DNA from 3 places in the Fructilactobacillus fructivorans genome. Region 1 is predicted to be linked to each of the others. Evidence: predicted binding sites of a transcription regulator. Region 1 holds the regulator's gene; each other region holds the start of a gene.

Region 1 (7,247 bases):
GTAACCAACTCCTGGTTTTTCATCTTTCAAATGATCAACGATAACTGAACCATCGACACCAGCATTTTCAGCAATCTGTCTTACAGGAGCTTCAAGTGCTTTAACAACGATGTTGATTCCGGTTGCTTCGTCACCTTCAGCAGGGATCTTAGCAACGTCCTTTAAGATGTTGACATATGCAGTACCACCGCCGGGAACAAATCCCTCTTCAACGGCAGCTCTCGTAGCATTTAGAGCATCTTCAATTCTGTATTTACGTTCTTTAAGTTCGGTTTCAGTAGCTGCACCAACTTTGATAACAGCAACTCCACCTGCCAACTTAGCCAAACGTTCCTTCAACTTGTCACGGTCAAAGTCAGAATCAGTGGCATCAATTTGTTGTTTGATTTCATCGATTCGTTTGTCGATTGCTTCTTTGCTACCCTTACCTTCAACAATAGTAGTGTTGTCTTTAGTAACGTTAACTTTGTTAGCTTGACCTAATTGATCAATAGTAGTGTCTTTTAGATCTAAGCCAAGATCAGAAGTAATTACAGTACCACCAGTCAAAGTAGCGATATCTTGTAATTGTTCCTTACGACGGTCACCAAAGCCAGGAGCTTTAACAGCAACTACGTTAAATGTTCCACGCATTTTGTTCAAAACAAGGGTTGGAAGTGCTTCACCACCAATGTCATCAGCAATGATCAATAGTGAACGACCTTGTTGAACGACTGATTGAAGTAATGGCAAAATGTCTTGGATATTATTAATTTTCTTGTCAGTAATTAGAATGTAGGGATTATCTAAGTTAGCTTCCATTTTTTCTTGGTCGGTAACCATGTATTGTGACATGTATCCACGATCAAATTCCATTCCTTCAACAACGTCTAGGCTAGTGTCAACACCACGTGATTCTTCAATAGTAATAACACCATCATTACCAACTTTTTCCATTGCGTCAGCAATCAAGTTACCAACTTTTTCGTTGGCAGATGAAATTGAAGCGATTTGAGCAATATCATCTTTGCTAGTTACTTGATGGCTCATCTTGTGAAGACTGTCAACGGCTGTTCTAGTAGCTTTTTCAATTCCTTGACGAACACCAACTGGGTTAGCACCAGCAGTAACGTTCTTCATACCTTCCTTGACAATTGCTTGAGCAAGAACAGTAGCAGTAGTAGTACCATCACCGGCAACATCATTAGTCTTTGAAGCAACTTCAGATACTAATTTTGCACCCATGTTTTCAAAGTGATCTGGAAGGTCAATTGATTTAGCAATTGTAACACCATCATTTGTAATGGTTGGATCTCCAGCTTTTTCTTCTAGAACAACGTTACGTCCCTTAGGACCCATCGTTGTTTTTACAGTGTCAGCTAATTTGTCAACACCATTTAACATTGAATTTCTAGCATTTTCAGAAAATTTAATCTCTTTAGCCATGATTATCACCTCATATTAATTTATTTTTTTAATTATTTAACGATTGCAAGTAAATCTTTTTCATGCATTACAAGGTATGGAGTACCATCGTATTCAACCTTTGTACCTGCATATTTATCAAACATTACCATGTCGTCTTCTTTAACAGAAGGGGCAACTTTTTGTCCGTTATCAAGAACTCGACCTGCGCCAACAGCGACAACTTTACCCATCTGTGGTTTTTCTTTAGCGTTGTTTGCTAAAACAATTCCACCGACATTTTTTTCTTCTGGTTCTTGCACTTCGACAATTACGCGATCTCCTAATGGTTCTAACACGTTAATCCCTCCAATGAATATCTTTGTTAAATTTTAGCACTTGCACTTATCAAGTGCTAACTTACATTCTTAATATATTATTTTTTTCAAATTATTGCAAGAACTTTGCCCAGTAAAAACAAAAAAGCATCCAAAATTGGATGCTTAATCTTTATCATAATGATCAATAAAATAAATCAATGTTTGTAGTTCATTGGTTAAATCAACATTATGAACTCTGATTTCTTTTGGAACCGATAGTCGAACCGAAGTAAAGTTTAAGATTCCCTTGACCCCAGCCTTAGCCACTTGATCTGCAACCTGCTGAGCAACTTTACCAGGTACCGTAAGAATCACAACACTGATTTGTTGATCTTTCAGTTGTTTAACCAACTGATCCATTGGATAAATAGGAACTCCACCCTGAATGGTATTAACGTTTTTAGGGTTAACATCAAAAGCAGCAGAGATCCGAATATTACTATCCATATGAAAGTTAAAATTCAAAAGAGCGTGTCCCAAATTACCAACACCGATTAAAGCTACATTGGTAAGTTGGTCTTGGTTCAGGATCTTCTTAAAGAACTCTAGTAAACTATCTACGTCGTATCCGTAACCCCGTTTACCAAGGGCACCAAAATATGAAAAGTCACGACGAATGGTGGCAGAATCCACCTGAATCGCGTCGGCTAATTCATTTGATGATATTCGTTTCTTACCACCGTCATGTAAAATATTTAAATAACGGTAGTAAAGCGGCAATCGTTTTGCGGTTGCTCGCGGAATTTTTGTCTCAGCCATTTCTAAATCTCCTATTATTATTGTCGAGATTAATAAGTCACAAGACCAATTCTACCATAAAGAAATTGTTTGTGAAATAATATAAAAATGAAAGCGTCTGAAAAGCCCGACAACGTAGGACAAATTAATTTTTTAATTTGTTATTAACGATTTAATTCTCATTTGGAGCCCATTCAAATTCTAATCCAGGATCAGCATTTAACGAAGCTTTGCCAGCTTCCTGATGGTGCTGCATTGCCGCCGCAGCGGCACCTATCATAGCTGCATTATCACCACATAACTTTAATGGTGCTTTAACAAATTCGACATTTTCCTTACTTGCGACTGAAGCCAGTCGTTCTCTAATCCCATGATTGGCTGCTACTCCACCAGCTAAAATGAACTCTTTGGCAGGATATTTTTCAAGTGCACTTTGTGATTTTTCTGCCAAGACATCCACCACAGCGGCTTCAAAACTGGCCGCTAAATCGTTCTTATTTAGAGTCTTTCCAATCTGATCGGCATGATGAACCGTATTAATAAAAGCACTTTTTAATCCGCTAAAACTAAAATCATAATTATCATCTGCTTCCATAGCACGTGGAAAGGCAAATGTATCCTTACCCTTTTGTGCCATAGCATCGACGGTAGGACCAGCTGGATAATTAATTCCTAGTACTCGTCCAATTTTATCAAATGCTTCACCAGCAGCATCATCCCTTGTTTCACCAATGATTTCGAACTTACCTTCCTTGGGCATCCAAACTAGCTCGGTATGACCACCAGAAACAACGAGTGCCATGGCTGGAAAAGTAATTGGTTTAACAAAGTTAGTTGCGTAAATATGCCCCGCAATGTGATTAATCGGAATTAGTGGCAGATTATGTGCCCAGGCAACCACCTTAGCAGCTGTAACTCCGATCAAAAGAGCACCAACAAGTCCAGGACCATATGTCACAGCGACTGCGGTTAAATCATCGTATGTAACGTTAGCTCGCTGTAAAGCATCATTGATACAAATGGTAATTTCTTCAATATGATGTCGACTAGCTACCTCGGGAACCACTCCGCCAAATCTTTGATGACTCTTAATTTGAGTTGCAACAACATTGGATAAAATTTTATTCCCGTTTTTTATGACGGCCACACTTGTTTCATCACAACTACTTTCAAATGACAAAATCATACTGTTTTCTTGCATCTCACTCACCGTTTCTAACTATCTTCCAAAATTATTTGGGGCTACTTTTTGCTTAGATAGATCTAATTTCATTACTACGGCATCTTCACCATCGTTATAGTAATCCGGATCAATTCCAACTTGAATAAACCCAAGATCACGATTTAAATCTTGCGCCTTAATATTACTTAGGCGAGTCTCAACTGAGACACTTCGTAATTTCATTAATCGTGCTCTTCTAATTACCATCGTTAATAAGAAATAGCCAAGACCACGATTCTGAAACTTTGGTAACACGGCGATGTTTTCAACGTGACAGTTTTTACTATCACGTGAAATGTAACACCCAACAAACGCAATCAATTCATCCGCTTTACGAATCACCATGTATAAACTATTTTTATGTTTTTTTAAATCATTTAAAAAACGTTCTCGATCCCAAGCAGCCTTTTTATCATAAACTTCTTCTTCAACGTTCACAATATCAGGAATGTCGGTAATAGAACCCTTCCCAAAATAGTAATCAGTTCCGTTAATATCCACAATGTGGTTTTGAATCTGAAGTCCTCGTTGAATTTTGGCTTCTTCTTTTTTCTTCAAATTCTTTTTTAACCATGATTCAATTTTTCTCAACATAGGACTCGTTTTCCCTCCCAGGGTTCAACTTTTGCCAGTCGGCTTGTGCTTTAGTTAAACGAAGATAATTAGGATTAAAATTATTAATGTTGGAAACCGGGTCCTGCTTTTCTCCATAAACCCCGATCTTGGCAGCTTGTGGTAAATTATCAATTCCGGTTAAGCTCTTAAAATTCGTTCCAAAATGTGATTTCAAACGATCCACAAAATGATCAACATCACTTCCAACGAAGATGATTGGTTCATTAAATTCGTCAAGCTTCTGTAACCACTTATCAAAATTGATGTGTTGATCTTCAATCACAACCTCGGGACCACTTTGAGAAGTCCGATACAATCCTGTAAACAAATTATCATTTCTACCATCAAAAAGCGGAACCACCAGCTGATGTTCCTTTTGAACGTTTAGGGCAAGTGCCATTAAACTTGAAATACCAACTAAATCAATGTTTAAAGTATCTGCTAACACCTTCCCCACCGTAGTGGCAATCCTAATTCCGGTGTAAGACCCTGGTCCATTACTTATAACAACTCGATCTAAATCCTGGGGAGTTAATTTGGCATACTTAACCAGTTTCTCAACAATGGGCATTAAATATTCCGCATGCTTTCGATGCGTAGTCATGGTAGTCGTTGCCAAGACCCGTTCATCATCAAGAACGGCCACTGTTAGTGGTTGATTAGAGGTATCAATTGCTAAAACATGCATGTTATTTGCTTCCTTTTTTATCCAACTTTTTCCATTTCACTTCAGCAATCGATTTAGTACTTCCATTAACTGAAATATCATGAACAGTTTGAATTTGATTATCGGTATTGATGAACTTACCTCGACTTAACACGGGATCTCCGTACGTAACTTCGTCTTCATATTTGATGCTTACTTCCGTTGGCACATGAGAAGCCAGAAAATCATAAGGCAAGACGTCTACCATCCATCCTATGTATTTAGCATTATTAACATGAGAATTCCAATCAATATCAGTAAAACGAACGTGATACTCGGTTTGCATAATATCATGTTCATCATGAATCTTCGGAATCTTGTTTAACCGTTGAATTCTTCTGACTCGATCACAGTGATAAGGGATGACCATGGCTTCATCCAACTTCACCATTTTTCTCGATTGAATATCCATCATGACCCATAGGCTACCAACATGAACTAATTCATTTCCATCCATATCTCTTACCCAGAACTCACGATATGCAAAGTACTTTGTATATGATGATCCCCTCGTTTGCACTTGAACCTTCTCATGAACCCTCGGTAAACGAGTGATATCCATATCGGTTTGAGCTACCACCCATGTAACCCCATGTTCAATGACATACTGAGTCCCTACTCCAAGTGCAGTGGCTTGATCTTGTGAAATCATGATAATCACATCAGTTAGCATGGATAAGGTCATGTTACCTAAAAGGTTAGTCTCATAGTATTCAACTTCATGATTTTCAGAAAAAATATCTCCAGTCATTTTCTTCCTCTTATTCTAAGTGATGGTATTGATTATAGACATCCTGGCGTACTAACCCATTTTGCTTAGCTACTTTCTTGATTGCAGCATTGGGCTTATCACCATTACTAATCAATTGGTCAATCTGCTCTTCAACCGATAATTGAGCCTTATTTTCATCTGGCTTCATGATTTTAAAACCATTGGGATTACCAGCGATCAGAATCACAAATTCACCCCGGATTTCATTCTCCTTAGACCAGTCTACCAAATCATCAATTCCACCACGCACGTATTCTTCGAATTTTTTGGTAAGTTCTCTTGCTAAAGTTGCTTGTCGGTTACCAAACACTTTCTGCATGTTTATTAACGTCTTTTTCAATCGGTGTGGCGCTTCATAAAAAATCAAGGTCGGATATGCTTGTGCTAAAATTTCCAACTCATCCACTTGTTCCTTTGGCTTCCGTTTTAAAAATCCATAAAACAAAAAGGGCTGTGGTTTAAGCCCGGAAGCAATTAAACTAGTAAGTCCAGCATTAGGACCAGGAACGCTTATCACGGGAATGTCATTTTCAACACATTGTTGAACTAACTCACGTCCGGGGTCACTAATTGAGGGCATCCCCGCATCACTAACCTGTGCAATTGAGGTGCCTGCTCTTAGTTTTTCAATTAATTCCGGTGCACGCTGTTCTGTATTGTGTTCATGAAAACTAATTTGCTTGGTCGTAATGTCAAAATGATTTAACAGCTTCTGCGTGTTTCGGGTATCTTCGGCAGCAATTAAATCCACATCTTTTAAAATATTAATCGATCTAATTGTCATATCATCAAGATTCCCAATTGGGGTGGGGACCAGATACAAGCTGCCAGTATTATGATTTGCAAAACTCTTTTGAACTGATAAATCCACTTGAATTACCTTTCTCCGTATATAATATCGGTACAAAACATACAACTACTGTTACTATCACGCCGTTTGCCATAAAACTGGGTACAAACATGAAACCCTTCATTGTACAATTTCTCTAAATTCTTCTTCGACATTGAAAGTTGTTGCTTCTTTTTATTTTTGCCGTCTTTTCCAGCAATTAATTCCCGAAGATGTTCATTTTCAATTTTCAGTTCTGAATTCTCCTCAATGACTTTATCCACTTCATCACGAAGGTCGCCAATTCTCTCACTCATTAATTCTGATTGCGACTTTAAATTATTAAATTCCTCGTTAACATCTGATTCTTTCAATCGACTTTTACTCCTAACCTTCAATGACTGCTAGACAATTTAGGGTAATAACTTCCAAAATGTTCTGAAAACTAACATTTATATCCTGTTTTCGGGTACTACCTAAAATTGATGTAATGATCGTAATCAATTGTTCATCGGACAATTTGAGTGCCATTTTCTTCAAAGCAGTATACTGATCGCCAAATCCTAAACTATCAGGTTGAGAATCTTTAAATTTTACATCAA
Region 2 (7,247 bases), on a different contig from region 1:
ATTCCCAACAAGCGACTCAAGACGTTAGAAATGATTGGAATCTCCATTCCGACGGAAGATCCAACTCCACCCATGATTCCAAAGACAACCAGAAAGTCAACTAATTGTCTGAGGTAGTATTTCCACTTGGCTTCTCCTTGAATGAAATCAATCGCAGAACTTAGACGCTGAACCTTCCCGTGCTTAACGAACAAGATGTACGCAATTGCAATGGTGGCCGGGGCAAACATCATCCATGCCATTGGTCCCCAATTAAATTGACCAAACATATGAGCGTAGTTATACGCACTTTCAGAAAATGGTTTTGCGCCAAATGGTGGATGCTGGAGATACCTTAACGGATCAACCATACTTAACATCAAAATACTAGCATCAATTGCGGTCGCAAACACCATGCTTCCCCATTGAAGGTCACTGTATTCTGGCTTCGAGTGTGGTTCTCCCAATCTGATGGCACCATATTTTGAAAAGATTAGCCACATAAAAAATAAGAAATTAATTATGTAAACAACCATGTAGGCCCAACCCATTTGATTAGTAATCCAATTTAAAGCCAGAGCTAAAATCCCCTGTAATTTTGAACCACCAACGATCAAAATGATCGATCCCACTCCAAAGATTAACAGCGTGGGAATAAAGACGAATTTATCAATATTAAATTTTTTAAAAATAAAGAAATCCCTCCAAATACTTTTTCACAATAAAAAACGCTATGCATGGTGCTCATAGAGACACTTGCATAGCGTTGTAACGGTCACACAAATGATAATTACTTATCTTTCATTATCATTATACACAACTAAGATAATAAGTAAAATTCGTTAATTATTATCAATCTTTTTTAATACTTTTGCAGGATTACCTACCAGGACCACATCGTCGCCAAATGACTTGGTGACAACGGATCCAGCTCCTACGACCACATTATTTCCGAGGGTCACCCCCGGAACAATTGTGACATGACCACCAAACCAAGCATTATCACCGATGGTAATTGGGGCAGCCATTTCAACGTCTGCCACCCGTTCCTTTGCATTTAGGGGATGAACGTTGGTATATAGTCCACAATTAGGACCTATGTAACAGTTTTTACCAAACGTAATTGGAGCGGTGTCCAAAAGGGTTAACCCATAATTAGCGTAAAAATTATCACCAATATAAATGTTAAAACCATAATCAAACTCAATTCCAGTTTCAACAAAGAACTTCGGGCCACTCTTAGCCAATAAGTCCTGGATTAATCCGTTTCGTTTCTCGTTATCAGGGGTATCATTAGCCTCCTGTAACTGCTTTCGACATAAAATTCGCCGACTAATCAATTCCTTATCAAACTGATTGTACGGTTCACCATTTGTCATCTTTTCTCTCTCACTTGTCATTGAATCACTCCTTTGGGGTTTCATCTTTATTATTAAGCAAATTTACATTTTGTCCATAGTCTGATTCAATTTCTCGTCAACAAAGACGTTTCCCTTGTTAGTGGCGTGACCCTTCGTCCAACCAAACTGGATGTTGGAAAACTGATGTAAAAGTTCGTCAAGCTGTTGCCAAAGCTCCTTATTTTTCAGTTCACCACCACTGCGTTTCCAGCCTCGCTTTTTCCAGCCATCAATCCAATGCTTTGTAATTGCGTTTAAAACGTATCTGGAATCACTGACTACACCAATGCCAGCATGATTTAGTTGGTGCTCAGATAGCCACTGAAGGGCCCTCACGAGTGCCATGATTTCCATCCGATTGTTAGTGACCCCATATTCCCCACCAGAGTCAACGTGTTGACCCGTTGGAGCGTCAATGAGGTACGCCCAGGCTGCTTTATCGTTGGACTTAACGTGACCACCAGCGACATTACCATGATTTCGTGACCCACCATCGGTAAAGACAATAATCTCAGGACGTTGGGTGTGACTCCCCTCTGTTTCTGTGATTGGTGCTTGTTCATTATACAAGTACGCACTTGCTTCCCTTTTGGTTTGAAAGCTTTTATACTGCGCCCCTGAATATCCGTCGATTTGAGCTTTGGCCAAATCCCAGGTCGGGTAAATTCCAGGATGACGCCCTCGTCTGACTGCGTAATACTTCTTTGTCTTTCCCATTTTTACTCCATTCAAATTCTTAATTAATTCTTACATTTAGTCATATCATTTTGCATTTTGTAATATTTATGCGAAAATAATATGTAGGAGGGGATTCATACAATGGCCGATATAGCTGCAAAATTAATTACAGTTGATCAAGCGTTAGCAATGCTCAAAGACCGTCATGCTCAAAAGAATGAACGTTTTCCAAAGTTAATGACTCCCGGTAAATACATTTTACCAGATTACTTTTTAACTAGAAAAAGAGAAGCGTTCAAGATTAGAAAGCATACCTTCTTAAAGCGGCGCTCTCGCTCATACGTTGCTTTCGATTCTGAGAATGGTCAAACGCTTTGGTTGCACAATTTCCCTAGTCTATCAGAAGCATTATTCTGGTTAGATACCGGTCTTAAACCCGCCGATTCTGATTCAGGATCATCATTCAAAGAATGGAAACAGGAGCATGCAAAAGAAATTGAAGGCATGAAAGATCAACTGAGACAAATGTCAAAACCTAAAAAGCGTAAACCTAAAAAAGCTAAAAAAGGTAAGAAGCATTAATTTAAAAACCACAATCCTAATTGTGGTTTTTAAATAGCTGCTGTGGCTGGGCTCGAACCAGCGACATCTTCATTAACAGTGAAGCGTTTCTACCAACTGAACTACACAGCAATAATGAAATACTTAATTTGTTGTTCACAAGTATACACAGGTCTTAATAGTTTGTCTACTAATTTAGCAAATTATTTTGCAAAAAAAGTGGACTCTGCAATTACCCATTGCAGAATCCACTTATGGCGCTATTTTCTCAGTTGTTCATTTGGATAAATAATGACCTTAATTGAATTACTTTTATCGGTTCTGGACTTTTCAAGTGCTGCCTTAGTTTGATCCAATGGATAGAAGTTAGTTAACAAATTATCAACCAGTTTTGTATTCTTAGCTAAAATCTTCAAACCAGTTTGATAATTATTACAGTATCTAAAGATCCCCATGATCGTAGTTTCATGATCGGTCATAAACGGAACGTCCAGTGGAGTTTGGTCAGTCGTTGGAACTCCAATGTAAGCAACCTTTCCGCCCCGTTTTAGGGCATGCAGGGAAGTTTGTTCACCAGGAACCGTTCCAGAAGCTTCAATGGCATAGTCAACTCCAACCCCGTTGGTAAGGGTTTTAACGGTATCAAGAACATCAGCATTCTTAATGTTAACCGCGTTAGTGGCTCCTAACTTTTTTGCAACGTCCAATCGTGATTGCTCAGCATCACTAACAATGATCTGATCAGCTCCATGGGCTTTAGCGGCCAGAATTGCCAGTAAACCAATGGGACCCATTCCGGAAATCAGAACTGATGAACCAACATCTACACCTAATTTTTGCGTAGCATGAACACCAACTGACAATGGTTCGTTCAAAGTAGCTTCTTCATATGAGACATTTTCAGGAATTGGGTAAACAAAGTCTTGAGGATAAACGATAAATTGAGTTAAATCACCATTAACGGGTGGCGTTGCCATAAACTGCATGTTCGGGCAAAGGTTGTAGTGACCAGTTCGACAAGCTTCACAGTGACCGCATGGAACACCAGGTTCCATGGCAACCCGATCACCACGTTTGAACTTAGTAACTTTATCGCCAACAGCAACAATAACACCGGAACTCTCATGGCCCAAAATCAGTGGTTTCTTAACCACAAAGTTACCAATATGACCCTGGTCATAGTAATGAACATCGGAACCACAAATTCCAACCGCTACCACTTTAATCAAAACGTCAGTTGGACCCATTTCTTTTAGTTTGGTGTCCTTCATGTCAATGTCGAACACTTTCTCTAAGACCGCACTCTTCGTGGTCTTTGGCATATTATTTTTATCATAGTTTGGAATACTTACGTCAGTCATAATTTTAAGTCTCCTCTACATAATCGTTGATTCATGAAAATAACTTTGAGCTAACCGTTACTCGCGCCCATTGGTATCATCCCGTTCCTTCTATTTTTCACCCTCATTATCACATCTTGTGCAATAGTTATCAAAGAAAATGTTCGTAAAAAAATAGACCCTAACGATCGGAAAACCGACCATCAGATGTCTAGTAAAAGTTAATTAGTTAAATTATTTAGCAGGTTTTTGCTTCAAAAATTTTTGTAAATCTGCTACTTCTTTTTGTTTTGCTTTACGTTTTTTAGTGTCGATCGGACGACGACCTTGGACACCATTTGGATGACAAATTCTCATGATGAAAAACTCCTTCCAATTAAGTCTAAACTCTTAAATACATCAGCTCTTAGTATTATAATACATGGAACAGGTAAAAATCAAATTAAAGTGGAAATGGGGACTCAAAAATGACTAAAGATTATCCGCAAGCAGTAACAATTGCCGGCAGTGATAGTGATGGCAGCGCTGGAATTCAGGCAGACTTAGAAACTTTCTTTGCTCGTCGTGTGTACGGTGCTTCAATTATTACAGCATGTGTGTCAGGGAACTCCTATGGAATTCATGATAGTGTCAACATGCCAACTAGTTTTATTGATCAAGAATTCAAAGATCTAGGTGATGACTTTCATATCTTAGCCGCTAAGACTGGGATGCTCTCTGATGCCAACATTATCAATACGGTGGTAAAAGACTATCAGCTATACGACTTTGGTCCACTAGTGGTTGATCCAGTAATTACTACCAAGTTTGGAACCATGTTGCTTGAAGAAGACGCTTTCGATGCCATGAAAAATGAATTAGTACCGATGGCAACCGTTTTAACACCCAACTTCTTTGAAGCACAAAAGCTTACTGGACTCGATGTTGATGATCCTGATTTCATGGCTAAATCAGCTAAAGCCATGCAAGACATGGGCGCTAGCAACGTCATTGTGAAGGGTCGCCATGACGATCCTAGTCAAACAAAGGTTTCTGACTACGTTTTGTTAGAAGATGGTCAGCACTTTAACTTAAATGGCCCTTACTTCACTACCGATCGTAAAAACGGAACTGGTGATACCCTTTCAGCTGGAATCACCGCTGAACTAGCTAAGGGTCACACCGTTGCCGATTCCATTAAGATTGCCAAGCAGTACGTTGACGGTGCAATCGAAGATGAAATCCAGGTTGGCCACAAGTATGGTCCAATTAACCACTGGGCAAGATAATTGACTATAATGGTAAAAGATATGTTTTAAACATTATTATAAGTTCATTTATTTTACCTTATTAGTATAGGAGAATCAGTTTCGACATGCAGTCAAACAATAAAAAAGAATCCATCAAATTATTTCTCGACATGGACAACGTGTTGGTTAACACCATTCCGGTCCTTAATCAAAGAGCAAAATCACTCCCAACGGGAGCACGACCAGATCGGATCCCTGGAATTTTTCGGGACTTAGATCCAACTGAAGATGCCATCGAAAGTGTCAATAAATTAGCTGACTACTATGATCTATACATCTTGACCACTGCTCCCTGGAGTAATCCAAGTGCCTGGCAGGATAAAGTAGCGTGGATTCAGCATTTTTTTGGAGCTGAGAAAAACAGTCCATTTTATAAAAAAATAACAATGACCCACGATAAGGGATTAGTTCACTATGTTGGTGGAATTTTGATCGATGATCGTCCTTATCATGGGGCAAGTTCGTGGAATGATCCCAAGACTAATAGCGTCTGGATTCAGTATGGATTCGACAAACGTCTCACTTGGAAGGATGATCTAGTTCCTTTCTTAATTGACATTGCCCAAAACAGTCAACAAACAAGTGACATAAAAACTGCCGTAAAAAAATCTAATCAGAATCCCAAGTACGTCATTCACGGGAATGTAAGTACGTTTAAAAAGGAAAATTGGGAATAAAGGAGAAGAAAATGATTACAAACAGTACTGAAATGTTAGATAAGGCCCGAAAAGAACACTACGCCGTTCCAGCATTCAACGTTAATAACTTGGAATGGGCTAGAGCCATTCTTGAAGCAGCCGAAGAAGCCAAGTCACCTGTAATTATCCAAGCGACTTCTGGAGCCGCTAACTACATGGGGAGTTTCCGATTAGTTTATGACTTGATTGTGGACATGTACCACGCCTTAAACATCACCGTCCCTGTTTCAATTCATCTTGACCATGGTACCTTTTACGACGCCATTAAGACTTTGGGAATTAAGTTCACTTCCATCATGTTTGATGGCTCTGCTCTTCCCTTGGACGAGAACCTCGACAAGACCAAAACACTTGTTAAATTAGCCCACGCTGAGGATGTTAGTGTCGAAGCTGAAGTTGGCACCATTGGTGGTGAAGAAGATGGTGTGATTGCTGACGGTGAAATTGCCCCCGTCGACTCAGCCGTTAAAATGGCTGAGACTGGAGTCGACATGCTAGCAGTCGGAATCGGTAACATTCACGGAAAATATCCTAAGGACTGGAAGGGCTTAAACTTTGATCACCTAAAAAAAATTGATCAAGCCATCTATAACCAAACCGGTAAACAGTTACCGTTGGTCCTACACGGTGGTTCCGGTATTCCTGATGATCAAATCAGAAAAGCAATCCAACTTGGAATTTCCAAGATCAACGTCAACACGGAGGGTCAACTAGCCTTTCATCAGGCCATGCGAGACTACGTTCACTCTGATAAAGATCTTGAGGGTAAAAACTATGATCCACGGATTTTCTTAAAGGCTGGAACAAACGCACTTAAAGAGATGTGCCTTGATCGAATTAAGGTCTTTGGATCAGAAAATAAAGCTTAATTAAATAAAAATCGTCTTGAAGGTCAACCTTCAAGACGATTTTTTTATCTAATTAACAAAGTACTGACTAAAAAGTTTCTTATAAATTTCAATGAAGTCTAACCACATTTGTAGGGACGCTGATTCATTATTTTGGTGCATCTTCATTGGATTCCCTGGGCCAAACACAGCATAATTAGCACCGTTTAATTTTTGGGATAAAAGCTCAGAGGCGTCGGTTCCACCTGCTGCACTCATTACCGTAATCTGATCCGTTGCAAAGGGATTAAATCCCTGCTTAACCATCATCTCTTGGCCCATCTTGACTTCATCAGAACTGTACTTCATCTTCTTCATGTATGGAGTTGCAATAGCTAAAAGTTCCTTAATCAACTTAGAATCTGGTTTCGCAACCACTGGCGCAATATTCATCAAAATCTCGAGATTAATTTCC
Region 3 (7,247 bases), on a different contig from region 1:
TGACTTTTTCGGCGACTTTGGTAAAAGTTTATTAAATTCAGTTGCCGGAAACAATAAAATGAAAACCGATGTTTTAGATAAAAATGATGAATACGTTGTAAAAGCAGAACTACCTGGATTCAAGAAGAGCGATATCGACATTAGTTACGACAATGACACTTTAACTGTTCATGCAATTCATGACATTGATAAAGAAAACAAGGGTGACTACGGACGTATCCTAAGCAGAGAACGTTCATCAAGTGACGTTAACCGTTCATTCTATATTCCTGGCGTTGATGAAAAGAAGATCTCAGCTGACTACGACGGCGGTGTATTAACCATTACACTTCCAAAGTCACAAGATGAAGAGACCCAGAATCATCACGTTGAAATTGAATAATCAAATTTAAATCGAATTTTAGGAGACGACCCATTTGGATCGTCTCTTTTTTAACTCTTTTTAAAACTCTTTCATTAGTGGTGCAAAATCGAATGCCTTCTTATACAATATTAATTAGATTAGAAATGAATTAATTAATATTGGAGGTGGAACTATGGCAGATGATCAGATTAATATCGATGACGTCAACCCCAGTGAGGGACTGACGACCGCTGAAGTAAAAAGGCAGGTTGACGACGGCTATAAAAACACGGAACCCAAGCCATTGACCAAATCAGTGAAACAGATTTTAGTTGAAAACGTGTTTACATTATTTAACGTAATTAACGTGGTATTAGGTATCCTGGTCTTTTACACCGGCAGCTATATCAACATGCTGTTCCTGGTGATTGCCATAGCTAACACCGCAATCGGAATCTTCCAGGAGATTCGTTCGAAGCGTCAAGTTGACAAAATGGCTTTACTGTCTCAAAGTAAAGTGAAAGTTAGACGAAATGGTGAAAATGAATTAATTCAACCCGATCAGATCGTATTGGGTGACATCATTGAGTTGGATCGCGGTGACCAGGTTCCCGTCGATGGTGTAATCAAAGAAACCAAGGGAATCGAAGTCGACGAGTCCCAGATTACTGGTGAATCCAGTCCAATTGAGAAAAATGACGGGGACCAAGTCACCTCCGGAAGTTTTTTGGTCAGTGGAAAAGCTTTTATGCTGGCCACCAAGGTTGGTGATGAGACCTTCGTCAACACGATTACAAATCAGGCTAAAACCGATAAGAGTAAGAACAGTGTCCTGATTTCATTAATCAAAAAAATCATTAAAATTTTGACGATTATCATTATTCCATTGGGGATTGCCCTCTTTGTCTCTCGTTTGATGCACGGGGTGAGCGTTAATAACGCCATTCTTGGAACCGTGGCTGCGATGATCGGGATGATCCCAGAGGGACTCGTTCTTTTAACCTCAGTGACGCTGGCCATTTCTGCTTATCATCTAGCTAAGAAGCGGGTGCTCGTTCGGGATTTATCTTCCATTGAGACGCTTGCCCGGGTCAACACTATTTGTTTGGACAAGACCGGGACGATTACCAGTGGTGAATTAAAGTTCAACAAGTTAATTAAGGAAGCTCCTCATTATGATGATCAACAGATCGCGGCCATTATGGGATCTCTTGTAAACGAGATTGATGATAATAACGAAACGGCGTCTGCCTTAAAAGATCACTTTACGGATCATCCATACTCAGCAACCAAGATTGTGCCGTTCTCCTCCGCGCGAAAGTGGAGTGGGGCCGAGTTAGATGACAAGGGTAAGTATGTCTTTGGTGCCCCTCAATTTATTCTTAATTTAAACGATCAGCAACAAAAAGAAGTCCAACACTACGCGGAACAAGGCTTCCGGGTGATTGCTTTGGCCAAGGTTGATCAATTAAATGAAGACAGGATCTCAGGAAGTGAATTGATTGCCCTGATTCTGATTACGGATGTGATTCGTCCCAACGCTTCAGATACGCTTCAGTACTTTTACAATCAGGGAGTGGACTTGAAGGTTATTTCCGGAGATGATCCGGTGACGGTCTCAAGCATTGCCAAACGGGTTGGAATTCGAAACTATTCTGACTACGTAGACATGACCACCGTTGGTGACGATGCCAACTATCAGGACCTGGTTAAAAAGTACGTGGTCTTTGGTCGGGTTAAGCCCGATCAAAAACAGCGTCTCATTAAGGCGTTGCAGGAAAATGGACGGACGGTTGCCATGACTGGTGATGGGGTCAACGATCTGTTGGCCTTAAAACAGTCTGACTGTGGCATTGCGATGGCCTCTGGATCTGAGAGTGTTAAAAGTATTGCCGATTTCGTCATTATCGATTCCAACTTTGATGCCCTCATTAAAGTCCTAAACGAGGGACGTAGGGTCATCAACAACATTGACAGCATTGCCTGTCTGTACCTGATCAAGACCATGTTCTCTGTTATGTTAAGCGTGATTTTCTTGTTTTTTGCCAGAAACTATCCGTTTCAGCCAATTCAACTGACACCAATTAATGACTTAATGGTAGGAATTCCATCGTTCTTACTAGCGCTCGAACCAAACTACCGGGCTCTAAAGGACAAATTTGTTTCCAACATTTATGAGATTTCTTTGCCAGCTGCATTGAGTGTCGTGTTTTACATCCTGGTAATTGGGGTGATTGGCGACATCCTCGGACTCTATACTTCGATTACGTCGTCCTTAAGCGTTTTGATTACGGGAGTCATTTGCTGGCTAGCGCTCATAATGGTTTGTCGACCATTTAACCGCTACAAACTGCTCATCGTGATTTTAAGTATGACGTTATTCCTGTCGGTCTTCATCTTCTTGGGTAAAATCTTTTCACTGGTCACGATCTTTACCTGGTCAGTGGGCGGAATTGGACTCCTTTTGGCACTTACAACGGACTTCTCGTTTGTAGGAATTCAGAAATGTGTCAATCTCATCCGACACCAATTTTTCAATAAATAATTATTAAAACAGGTAATCCTTGCTGAGGATTACCTGTTTTTTAACGCCTGCTAGTGTATTTCGTAACAATAGCATCTTTAAACTCAATTACTTACTTTTTAAGAGTTAGACCACCGCCAGAATAATAAGTGAAAAAAAATAACAACGAACCATTGCTTTTTAAAAAAGATGATGATAAGATATTAAATGTGAAAGAAATAACAAGAAAATGTTGGAGGCTGGAAATATGACAGATGCAAAGCAACAACCCAATGTTGACGAGATCGAAAAGAATATTGATGCAAAAGTTCAAAAAGCTCGCATTGCCGTAGACGAGATGAGTAACTTCGACCAAGATAAGGTTGATAAGATTACTCACGCTATGGTTCTTGCAGGTGTAAACGCCCACCAAAAGCTTGCCAAAATGGCGTACGAAGAAACTGGACGTGGAGTTGAAGAAGACAAGGCTATCAAGAACTTGTTCGCAACTGAAGAAATTTGGCACGACATTCGTAATGATAAGACCGTTGGAATCATCTCAGAAGATTCTGAAAATGACTTGATTAAAGTTGCTGAGCCCCTTGGTGTGATCGCTGGAATTACACCAGTTACCAACCCAACCTCAACGACTTTATTTAAAGCAATCATTTCAATGAAGACTAGAAACGCCATCATCTTTAGTTTGCATCCCCAAGCCCTTCAATCCTCAATTGAAGCTGCACGGATTGTAAGAGATGCTGCCGTTAAGGCTGGTGCTCCTAAGGATGCCATTCAATGGATCGAAAAGCCAAGTCGTGAAGCTACGAACGCTTTAATCCAAAATCCTGGAGTTGATATTACCCTTGCTACTGGTGGTCCTGGACTTGTTAAGGCCGCTTACTCAGCTGGAAAGCCAGCTTTAGGTGTTGGTCCTGGTAATGGTCCTGTCTACGTTGAAAAGACCGCTAACATTCCCCGAGCCGTTAATGACATTGTGTTATCAAAAACCTTTGATAACGGGATGATCTGTGCCACTGAGAACAGTGCCGTCATTGACGCTGACATCTACAAGGACGTAAAGGAACAACTTGAATTAAACCGTGTTTACTTTGTTCCCGAAAACGAAAAGCAAAAGTTAACGGACGCCATGTTTGATAGCAAGCGTCTTAGTGTAAAGGGTCCAATCGCTGGTGCCACAGCGCAACAAATCGCTGACATGGCCAAGATTAAGATTCCAAAGGACACTCAGGTTCTAGCCGTTGAAATGACCGGTATTGGTCCCAAGTATCCAATGTCTGGTGAAAAGTTGTCACCAGTGCTCTCAGTTTACAAATCAAAGGACCACAAGGATGCCTTCAGAATTTGTGCTGAATTATTGAACTACGGTGGTTTAGGTCATACCGCAGCCATTCAGACTTCAGATGATCAACTGGCCGTTGACTTTGGAGTAGCCGTTAAGGCTTCTCGTGTCATCGTTAACTCTCCAGCCGGACTTGCCGGAGTTGGTAACTTGTACAACAACATGACTCCATCGCTTACTCTTGGAACTGGATCATGGGGTAAAAACTCAATTTCCCATAACGTTACTGATTATGACTTGTTGAACATTAAAACTATCGCAAAGAGAAGAAATAATATGCAATGGATTAAATTACCTCGAATTTACTTCGAAAAGAACTCAGTTCGTTACTTACACGATATGCCAGGTATCAAGAAGGCCTTCATCGTTACTAGTCCTTCCATGGTTAAATATCACTACGTTGATAAGGTCTTAGATGAATTGAACCGTAGACAAGATGACGTTCAATACTACATCTTTGACGATATCCATGGTGAACCAACGACCGACATGGTAAATGCTGGTGTTACTCAAATGAACGCCTTCAAACCTGATACCATCATTGCCTTAGGTGGTGGATCACCACTTGATGCCGCTAAGATGATGTGGTTGATTTACGAAAGCCCTGAAACTGATTTCTTCGGTGCAAAGCAGAAGTTCTTGGATATCAGAAAGCGGGCTTACCGTTACAACAAACCCGAAAAATCACAAATGGTTGCCATTCCAAGTACCTCTGGAACTGGTTCAGAAGTAACTCCATTCTCAGTTATTACTGATTCGAAGTTGCACGTGAAATACCCACTTGCTGATTACGCTTTGACACCAGATGTTGCCATTGTTGATCCACAATTTGTTAAGACGGTTCCAAAGGGTACCATTGCCGCTTCAGGTCTTGATGCTTTGACTCATGCCATTGAGTCATACGTATCAACCATGGCCTCTGACTACACTCGTCCATTGTCACTACAAGCAATCAAGATGATTTTTGATAACCTGACTGACTCATACAATGGCAACATGGAAGCCAGAGACAAGATGCACACGGCTTCTACCATTGCCGGAATGGCATTTGCGAACGCCTTTCTTGGAATTACCCACTCAATTGCTCATAAAATTGGGGGTCAATTCGGGATTACCCACGGACTTGCCATCGCCATTACTTTGCCACATGTCATCAGATACAACTTCAAGAAGCCTAAGAAGATCGCTACTTGGCCTAAGTACGAATCATTTAGAGCTGATGACGACTACGCTACCATCGCAAGATACTTAGGTCTCCCAGGTAACTCCAATGAAGAATTAAAGGAAGCCTTGGTTCATCGCTTCATCGAATTAGCTCACTCCGTTGGGGTTGAGTTAGATCTGAAGTCCCAAGGGGTAAGTAAGGCAGAGCTTGAAGCCGCTGCTGACCACCTTGCTGAACTGGCATACTCTGATCAATGTACAACTGCTAACCCGAAGGAACCACTAATCGCAGACCTCAAGAAGATGATTCTTGATGAATACGAAGGGGTTGGAGTTGAGACACAAACCGACAAAGAAGTTTAACTAACAAGCTACATTAAGAAAGAAAAAGTAGGAATTCCAAATGGAATTCCTACTTTTTTTGTGTGATCGATTTCGTTAAGACGTTAATGAGTTCTTTTTCTTTCGGTGATAGGACGTGACTCTTTCGATACGCCATGGAAACGTAAAATGGGGGTAAACTGGCATCGTTAATCGGGACTGAGATGAGGGGATCGGTTGACTTAATGGCATTGCTGACCAGAAAGGTGATTCCCACGTTTTCGGAGACTAACTGCTTAGCTAACTCAATATCTGAAGTGTGGTACTTGATGTTGGGGTGAATGGAGTGAAGGTCACACATGTCAGAAAAAACCTTGGTGTGAACAAAATCGTCGGATAAACCGACGAATTCTTCATTCTTTAAATTTGCAAAACGAACTGACTTCATTCCGGCCAAGTGTGATTTGGGATTAACCACAATTTTAAAGGTATCAGAGGTCAGGATTCTGGAGCTGATCTCACTACTTTCAAGGGGCGCACTTGAACCAAGCAAGGCCAAATCAATGTGGCCGTCTTTTAGTTCACTTAAGAGTTTCTGAGAACCACTTTCAGAATTGTCCATGTCATTTAGGATGCCGAGGGAAAGTAATTCGCTGGCCAATTTGGGGAAATAGTAGTTGCCAATGATTGGTGGTAATCCGAAGCGAATCACATGGTCGTTGGCACTGCCCATCTCCTGCTCGATTTCGTTGACCTGGTCAGAAATGATCTTAACGTGTTCCTCTAGTCTTAGCCCGGCATTGGTTAACTTGACGTTGTGGTGGGACTGGTTACGGTTAACCAGTTCGACGTTAAAGTTATTTTCGAGCCGCTTGATTGCCATGGTAACGGTTGGCTGCTTCACGTCGTAGTACTGCGAAACGTCGGTGTAGTTTTTGAGCTCTGCTAACTTGTTAAAGTACATTAAATCTTTTAGCTTCATATACTATCCTCATATAAATTAAATTTATGAATAATTGGCGTTTGACTATATTTTTAAGCATGACTTAATATTTAAAAGAATCAATTAAGAACCATTTTACTACAAAAAGGAGTCTTAAAATATGGTTAAAGGTGAAGAAATATTGAATAATCCCTTTATCAATAAGGGAACCGCATTTACTGAAGACGAACGAAAAACATTAGGACTAGTTGGGATGCTTCCTCCAAACGTTCAAACCCTAGACGAACAGGTTGAAAATGTTTATGACGAATACCAACACAAAAGTAGTGATCTCGACAAACGAGTCTACTTAATGAGTATTTTCAATGAAAATCGAGTTTTATTCTACGCTACGTTTGCTAAACATGTAACGGAATTCATGCCCGTTGTCTACGATCCAACGATTGCGGATTCAATCGAAAACTACTCACGATTGTATGTTAATCCACAAAACGCAGCCTTCTTATCAATCGATCACGATGATTCAGAAACCATCCGTGAAAGTTTGAAGAACACTGCTGCCGGACGCAACATCAAGTTGATTGTTGTAACCGATGGTGAGGGGATCCTCGGA

Evidence for each region. The regulator Rex, encoded in region 1, represses fermentation and respiration genes when NADH is low (regulators of the CRP and FNR family bind a similar motif). The targets are predictions, from matches to a motif close to TTGTGAANTANTTCACAA.
Region 2: the regulator Rex is predicted to act here: its motif matches at 4,096-4,113, upstream of LfDm3_RS03070 (NAD(P)-dependent alcohol dehydrogenase).
Region 3: the regulator Rex is predicted to act here: its motif matches at 3,075-3,092, upstream of adhE (bifunctional acetaldehyde-CoA/alcohol dehydrogenase).

Annotation. Positions count from the first base shown of each region.
Region 1 covers NZ_JOJZ01000019.1:169,136-176,382, forward strand. Annotated here, with positions in the region: gene groL (chaperonin GroEL) at 1-1,425, opposite strand, end outside; gene groES (co-chaperone GroES) at 1,458-1,742, opposite strand; gene LfDm3_RS04580 (redox-sensing transcriptional repressor Rex) at 1,887-2,522, opposite strand; gene tsaD (tRNA (adenosine(37)-N6)-threonylcarbamoyltransferase complex transferase subunit TsaD) at 2,674-3,702, opposite strand; gene rimI (ribosomal protein S18-alanine N-acetyltransferase) at 3,721-4,317, opposite strand; gene tsaB (tRNA (adenosine(37)-N6)-threonylcarbamoyltransferase complex dimerization subunit type 1 TsaB) at 4,301-5,026, opposite strand; gene LfDm3_RS04600 (acyl-[acyl-carrier-protein] thioesterase) at 5,028-5,795, opposite strand; gene rsmI (16S rRNA (cytidine(1402)-2'-O)-methyltransferase) at 5,806-6,687, opposite strand; gene LfDm3_RS04610 (DNA replication initiation control protein YabA) at 6,693-7,019, opposite strand; gene holB (DNA polymerase III subunit delta') at 7,033-7,247, opposite strand, start outside.
Region 2 covers NZ_JOJZ01000013.1:13,162-20,408, reverse strand. Annotated here, with positions in the region: gene LfDm3_RS03095 (BCCT family transporter) at 1-635, opposite strand, end outside; gene LfDm3_RS03090 (sugar O-acetyltransferase) at 822-1,379, opposite strand; gene LfDm3_RS03085 (ribonuclease H family protein) at 1,422-2,096, opposite strand; gene LfDm3_RS03080 (hypothetical protein) at 2,199-2,639, shown strand; tRNA gene LfDm3_RS03075 (tRNA-Asn) at 2,677-2,750, opposite strand; gene LfDm3_RS03070 (NAD(P)-dependent alcohol dehydrogenase) at 2,879-3,979, opposite strand; gene LfDm3_RS06970 (hypothetical protein) at 4,193-4,315, opposite strand; gene thiD (bifunctional hydroxymethylpyrimidine kinase/phosphomethylpyrimidine kinase) at 4,426-5,226, shown strand; gene LfDm3_RS03060 (5' nucleotidase, NT5C type) at 5,313-5,924, shown strand; gene fba (class II fructose-1,6-bisphosphate aldolase) at 5,936-6,814, shown strand; gene LfDm3_RS03050 (ArgE/DapE family deacylase) at 6,863-7,247, opposite strand, start outside.
Region 3 covers NZ_JOJZ01000024.1:134,625-141,871, reverse strand. Annotated here, with positions in the region: gene LfDm3_RS06425 (Hsp20/alpha crystallin family protein) at 1-382, shown strand, start outside; gene LfDm3_RS06420 (HAD-IC family P-type ATPase) at 537-2,888, shown strand; gene adhE (bifunctional acetaldehyde-CoA/alcohol dehydrogenase) at 3,115-5,733, shown strand; gene LfDm3_RS06410 (LysR family transcriptional regulator) at 5,783-6,673, opposite strand; gene LfDm3_RS06405 (malolactic enzyme) at 6,795-7,247, shown strand, end outside.